Symmachiella dynata: one gene and its partner. The protein of the gene in region 1 interacts with the protein of each later gene in a pairwise test. Links are inferred from orthologs where the notes say so. Each region holds a gene or a part of one and is shown on either strand. Other genes may lie near its edges.

The links.
Region 2: the proteins of Mal52_RS08370 (region 1) and def interact in binary tests that used the Escherichia coli proteins (3 or more experiments, as listed by UniProt). The link is inferred for Symmachiella dynata from one-to-one orthologs.

The regions. Positions count from the first base shown.
Region 1 is NZ_CP036276.1:2,160,569-2,163,771, forward strand. The notes cover bases 126-3,004. They hold Mal52_RS08370 (aspartate-semialdehyde dehydrogenase), read right to left. Parts: upstream 2,139-3,004; coding sequence 1,113-2,138; downstream 126-1,112. Other genes in these bases: lysA (diaminopimelate decarboxylase), read right to left, coding at 126-1,031; Mal52_RS08375 (FRG domain-containing protein), read right to left, coding at 2,360-3,004. In the rest of the region: more of lysA, read right to left, coding at 1-125; more of Mal52_RS08375, read right to left, coding at 3,005-3,203.
Region 2 is NZ_CP036276.1:7,038,893-7,042,138, forward strand. Bases 14-2,935 are described here. They hold def (peptide deformylase), read left to right. Parts: upstream 14-1,149; coding sequence 1,150-1,722; downstream 1,723-2,935. Other genes in these bases: Mal52_RS26870 (calcium-binding protein), read right to left, coding at 14-28; Mal52_RS26875 (hypothetical protein), read left to right, coding at 699-968; fmt (methionyl-tRNA formyltransferase), read left to right, coding at 1,740-2,702. Outside these bases: more of Mal52_RS26870, read right to left, coding at 1-13; Mal52_RS26890 (sodium:proton antiporter), read right to left, coding at 3,128-3,246. UniProt on the Escherichia coli protein: Removes the formyl group from the N-terminal Met of newly synthesized proteins. Requires at least a dipeptide for an efficient rate of reaction. N-terminal L-methionine is a prerequisite for activity but the enzyme has broad specificity at other positions.

The DNA of each region.
Region 1 (3,203 bases):
GGCTCGCAGCCGGGGATTTCGCCTTCATAGTCGTCCGGAGCTTCCACAGCCGGCTTGACGGGCCAAATCCGGTGAAATGCGTCATACATCGCCGGGCGGACCAAATCGTTCATCGCCGCGTCTTGGATCACGAACAGCTTGCCCCCTTCACGTTTCGTAAACGTCACGCTGCTGATTAGCACACCAGCGTTGCCGCAGATGAACCGTCCCGGTTCCAGTGCCAAACGGCATCCCGCTTCGCGAATCGCTGGAACGATCACGTCGGCAAATGCCTTGGCGGGTGGGGCTTCGTTTTGCTTGTAGTTGATGCCAAACCCGCCGCCGAGGTTGATCCAATTCGTGTCATGGCCGGCCGCTCGAAATTCGTTGACGATTTCGACACCCTTTTTCACGGCCATGGCATAAGGCTCGGTGGTCAAAATCGGCGAACCCAGGTGCATATGGATCCCCACTAATGACAAACGCCCGTCGGCCAACACCTTAGCCGCTAGCTCGCTGGCCCGCTCGATGTCGATGCCGAACTTGTTCCCCTTCTTGCCGGTGGTTGTTTTGGCATGTGTCTTTGCGTCGATATTCGGATTCAAACGCAGTGCCACCGGAGCCACGACGCCCATGTCGCCTGCGACGGCAGCGATCGCGTCGAGTTCCGCTTCGCTTTCGACGTTGAACATCAAGATGTTCGATTCCAGGCCAAAACGAATCTCTGCATCGGTTTTGCCCACCCCGGCAAAGGCGACGCGCGTCGTATCGCCGCCCGCCTGTTGGACGCGATACAGTTCCCCGCCGGAAACAACGTCAAAACTGCTGCCTGCCTCGTTCATGAGCTTGAGGATGCTCAGATTAGAATTCGCCTTCACCGAATAGCAAATCACCGGTTCCGCGTCGGCAAATGCGATTTGGATTTCCCGCAGGTTCGACAGCAACGCATTCTGGGAATAGACCCACAGCGGCGTCCCAAACTCAGCCGCTAGATCAGCGATCCGCACCTCTTCACAAAACAGTTCGCCGTCGCGATATTCAAAATGGTCCATGATGTCCCGCTAGAAAAAAATGATGTCCCGCTCGCAAGATAGCGCAAACGGGTCTGGAAACCAGCTAAAAAACAGGCGACGTTATTTCGTGCCGGCTTTGGAAAACCGGTGGGCGGCGATCAATTCGGCGATCTGAATCGCATTCGTAGCGGCCCCTTTGCGGAGGTTGTCGCTCACGCACCAAAAGCTGAGCCCGTTCTCATGCGAAATATCGCGGCGGATACGTCCCACAAAGACTTCGTCCTGATCGGTGCAGTTCGAGGGGAGCGGATATTGTCCGGTGGCGAGATCGTCGTTCACAACGATTCCCGGGAATTTCGCGAACAACTCCCGCGCTTCGGTGGGGGAAATAGGCCGCTCAGTCTCGACCGTAATCGATTCGCTATGGCAATTGGCGACCGGAATCCGCACGCAGGTGGGATTGATTTGGATCGACTCGTCCCCCAGGATTTTGCGGGTTTCGTAGACCATTTTCAGCTCTTCGCTGGTATAACCATCCGACTTTTCGCTGCCAATCTGCGGAATGGCATTGAAGGCGATTGGGTGGGCGAAGGCCTGATAGGCGTAGTCGTCGCCTTCGAGGTGCGCCTTGGAACCGGCTACCAAATCGAGGCTTCCCTGTGTGCCGGCACCGCTGACCGCTTGATACGTGCTGACAATCACGCGGCGGATGGGGGAGGCATCGTGCAGGGCTTTGAGGGCGACCACCATTTGTGTTGTGGAGCAATTCGGGCTGGCAATAATCCCCGTCGCATCCAGTGCCGCTTGCGGATTGACTTCGGGAATCACCAGCGCCACAGCGGGATCCATCCGCCAATAACCCGACTCGTCAATTACAGTCGCGCCTGCTTTGACCGCCGAAGGCAGGTATTCGGCCGCGATGTCGTCCGGCGTGCTGGCGATCACGAGGTCGCAACCATCGAAACAATCATGCGTGAGTTCTTCGATCGTGTGCTGGCCGCCATTGAACGTCAACGTTTTCCCCGCGCTCCGCGCCGAGGCGAGGAACTTATAGCTTTTCGCGGGAAATTCACGTTCTTCCAACAGACGCAGCATAATCCGGCCTACAGCACCGGTCACACCGATTAAGGCCACCTTTTCAAACACGATTGAATACTCCTGAAAATTGTGCGGCAGTGGGAATCAGTGCCCACAGCCTCAAACTCAACGAAAGAAACGTCCTAACAATCCCGCTCGATGTGCGCACGACTTCCACGATTGCCACAGACGTCGCTGGGGAATTGCGTGCAAGTAAGCACAAACGTGCGGGATTCGATACTATATCGCGATTCGGGTGGTGGATTCAATCATCGGCGGCGCGGGAGACGCTATCGGGGTTTTTGGTCACGAAGCTCCTTGGCAACATTGTCTAGCGTTGGCATAAGCCGGGACTTCGAGATACGCTCCTTTCGTAGCAGATCTAGAAGCTGAGGTGCTTCGGAATAGGGCAAAGTTATTTTGAATAGATTGTCGAGTCCATCTACGTCCTGGATTTTGGGCCAGTTACCGGACCTAAGGAAGTGTTCGTCGGCCAGGGTATGGTGTACAAAAACCGCCTCTTGTGCATGCAGGAACGCATTTTGGCTACGTGGTGCTCGAAAAACCTGCGTTTTCGTTCTTAAGGCATCTCTGAAAGCCCATACAGCTAAACTTTTTTCGTCAGAATCATGATAGCTGTCGGATTTTTTGCTTACATTGGCCGGTATTGCAAAAAACGCTGCAATAAGGGGGTTTCTCGTCCAATCTAAAAGACGCGTTGGTAGCCCATGGTGTCGCGCGAGGGCGGCAGCAGCGTTGATCACAGGGGGCTCAGGCCACCAGTCTTGGGAAAGATTAGATAAGTATTCCTCTCCGCTGATGACTTTGTTGTGATCAGGGACAGCTATTCCAAGCTCATCTGCGCCTTCTACGAACCGGTATACTATTTCCAGCTCAGTCGCGCAATGAAGTAAGTGTTCTGTTGCCCTAACGCTGTTGTTAAGAAAAACCGAATGTGCAAGGGGATCTACTCCTAGTGATTGACGCGATTTACTGTAATTAACCTTCTCTCGCAACTCGTTCTTGACTATTTCAAATAACGAGTCTTGAGGCGTGTTTTCACGCCAAGCTAAGGGGAGCAGTTCCCAATTTTCATCTGACTGGCCGCGAAAGAGCCAAGAGTTAGAGTCTTCC
Region 2 (3,246 bases), 4.9 Mb from region 1 along the record:
TCATTTTGCGTTTGTTTGGGAGAGTCATTTCGTGTTCGCCTTTTCGTTGGAACGGTGTGTTTGAAAAAATGGTCCAATACTCTGTGAAGCGAAACCGGTGGCGAACTGTTACACAGATATTGCAAGAAAAAATGTGGGCCGCAGAAATTCGTGCAGAGCGTGCCGTGGGCAGCAGCATCGTGCGGAAAAGCAGCTGTCTCAATTCGATTCGCGATTCGCCCCGTCGGTTTTGAGAGCAAAAAATCTCGTAGCAAAATTGGGGAATCGCCGTTGACGTGAAAGAAAGAACTACTTATCGTTCGCCGCTCTTCACTTGGGGGACCCCAGGCTCCGGTGACTGGCCGCGTTTTTTCTTCGAAAACAGAGCCGCCGTCACATCAGCCTTCCCCGCCGAACACTTCCTCTCAAGATCCACTTCAAGTTTTCAGAATCGTGCATCCATTCCGGTGTTGTTCGCGTGACCGTTGTGTCAGGACGAACGGATTGGAAAACCATGCTATTGAGATAATCCTTAGCCGTCTGACCGTTTCCCGAATGAACTGCAGACGGCCCGACCCGACCTCACAGCCTCTTCTCGTGACCCGTCACGATCCATGAACTGGGCAACCACCAATCCCCTGGGGATTGTGCGAAGTCCATGATGGGTAACCTGAGAATGGAACCGGGCTGTGCCACTTCGTTCCGCAAAGGACTGCGTTATGAGACAATTGCTTTTGACCGTTGTCGGAATTTTTTCGTTGACCATGGCAGCCGGGTGCTGCTGTTGGAGCAACCCTTGCAACTCCTGTAGCAGCCCGTGCAGCACCGGCAACTGCGGTCCTGGTGGCTGCGGCGTACAACAATACGGACAACCGTACAACAGTGGCGCCTATTTTGGTCCGGCGTCGCCTCAAACGGCCTATGCGCCGCTGCAGCCCATTCCGATGACAGCCGTTGGTCCGGTGGAATCGCTGCCGACCTATCGCTAAGCCGACTACGCGATCGAAGCGTTGAGCGATGGCCTGACCTTCGATATCTTGGTTTTGCGGGAATCCCGCCTTTGTTCGTTGATTCATTCGCCGAGGGGTGATGTACTCGACGACAGGGGCGGTACGTCCTATAATTCAACCTTGGTTTTTGTCTACGGTTGGAATGGGGACGTGTCGGTTCATGGAAATTGTTAAGTATCCGCATCCTGCATTGCGGTGGAAATCATCGCCCGTTCAGGCCATCAACGCCGAATTGCGGTCTACGGTCCGCGAGATGTTCGAGTTGATGTATGAAGCCAACGGCATCGGATTGGCCGCCAATCAAGTGGCGCTGCCGATACGGCTGTTCGTGCTGAATCTCCTGGCCGATCCGGCGGAGAAGGAAGAAGAATACGTCTTCATCAATCCGGAAATCATCCGCCGCAAGGGAAACCAGGAAGCCGAAGAAGGCTGCCTGAGCATGCCCAATCTTTATGGCGATGTCCGCCGCGCTGGAGAAATTGTGGTCCAAGCGTACGGTTTGGACGGGCAAGGCTTTGAACTGACCGTTGACGAGTTGGCCAGCCGCGCGATTCAGCACGAAACGGATCATCTCGATGGGGTCCTGTTCACCGACCGCATGACCGAAGCAGCCCGACGCGAAATCGATCCGATGTTGACTGATTTTGAAACGCTGTTCCGTCGCCAACAGGAACAGGGAAAATTCCCGTCTGACGCTGAAATCCAGCAGCAACTCCAGGAACGGACTCCGTAAGTGGAGGGGATGCGCGGATGACAAGGTTACGATTGGCCATGATGGGAACAGGCGCATTTGCGGTTCCCACCTTCGCAGGCTTATACGACACGCCGCACGACGTTGTGGCGCTCTACACACAACCCGCGCGCACCGGTCGCGGGCATCATAAACACGTGCGCAATCCAATGGTCGAACTGGCTGAAGCGCACGATACCCCAGTCCTGCGACCGGCAAAAGTCAACACACCTGAGTCGTTGGACGAGATGGCCGAGTTGCAGCTCGATCTGTTGGTCGTGGCGGCGTATGGACAAATCCTCTCGGCTAAGCTGTTAGACACCCCACGACTTGGCGCGGTGAATGTGCATGCCTCGCTACTACCGAAATACCGCGGCGCTGCTCCGGTGAACTATGCGATTCTTAGAGGCGAAACGGAAACGGGTGTGACGATTTTCCAGATCGAACCGAGCCTCGACTCCGGACCGATCTTGGGAATGGAGTCGCTGACGATCGGCACGGAAGAAACGGCCGGGGAATTGGAACCGCGACTCGCGCAACTCAGCGTGCCGTTGGCTCAGCGCGTCATCAGCGAATTGGCGGCCGGCACCACGAATCCGCTTGTCCAAGACGAAGCCACTGCGACGTTAGCGCCAAAGATGAAAAAAGAGCAGGGAGCGATTGACTGGACGCGTTCGGCTGACGAAGTCGACTGGCACATTCGCGCCATGCAACCTTGGCCCAAGCCGTTCACGTTTTGGCATCGCTCTGAAGGAAAACCGCTGCGGTTGGTCGTGCCGCATGTTCGCAAAATCGACGCCCGCTCAGCCGAATTGCCAGGCACAGTCCTGGAAAACGACGAAGGCGGATTGTGGATTCAAACCGGAAGTGACGTGGTAGAGATTGTGGAAATCCAGCCCGAGGGCAAACGTGCCATGTCCGCCGACGATTTTCTCCGCGGCCACAGCGTCCCCGCCGGCGAGCGTTTCGGGCCGCTGGAGTAAGCCGCCGTAAAGCGTCTGCAAGGGGTGAGGCGTGAGGGTTAGGTTTTAGACTGTAGACCGTAGACTATAGGGTTGGTCAGTAAATGCTGTTTGGCATGGCATGTGTATGTACTGGCCGCTGGTGAGGCGTGTGGCGTTGTAGCGATGGCTCAAGCCTTGGCAGCGAGAATCCCCGTGAAACGGGGATGGAAATGGCGGGCGGCTACTGCATACCCCGTCGTAAACGACGGGGCTGATACCGCTGCGCGGAAAACGCCGGTGAACCGGCGTCATTTACGCCACTCGCAAGGCTTGAGGCGTGAGGGGACAGGCGTGAGGTGGGCTGTAGGCTATAGACCGTAGACTTTAGGGTTGGTCGATGGCTGCCGTTTGGCGCGGCGTGCGTACGTTCTGGCCACCGGCCACTGGCCACTCCCTTCAACTCGCTAAACCAAAAACACCCACGTCAGCAACAGCGAGAGCGGAAACAGGACCGCGCAACTGTAGGCCATGTAGCCGAAGAAGCTGGGCATGCGGACGTTGTTCTTTTCGGCGATCGACTTGA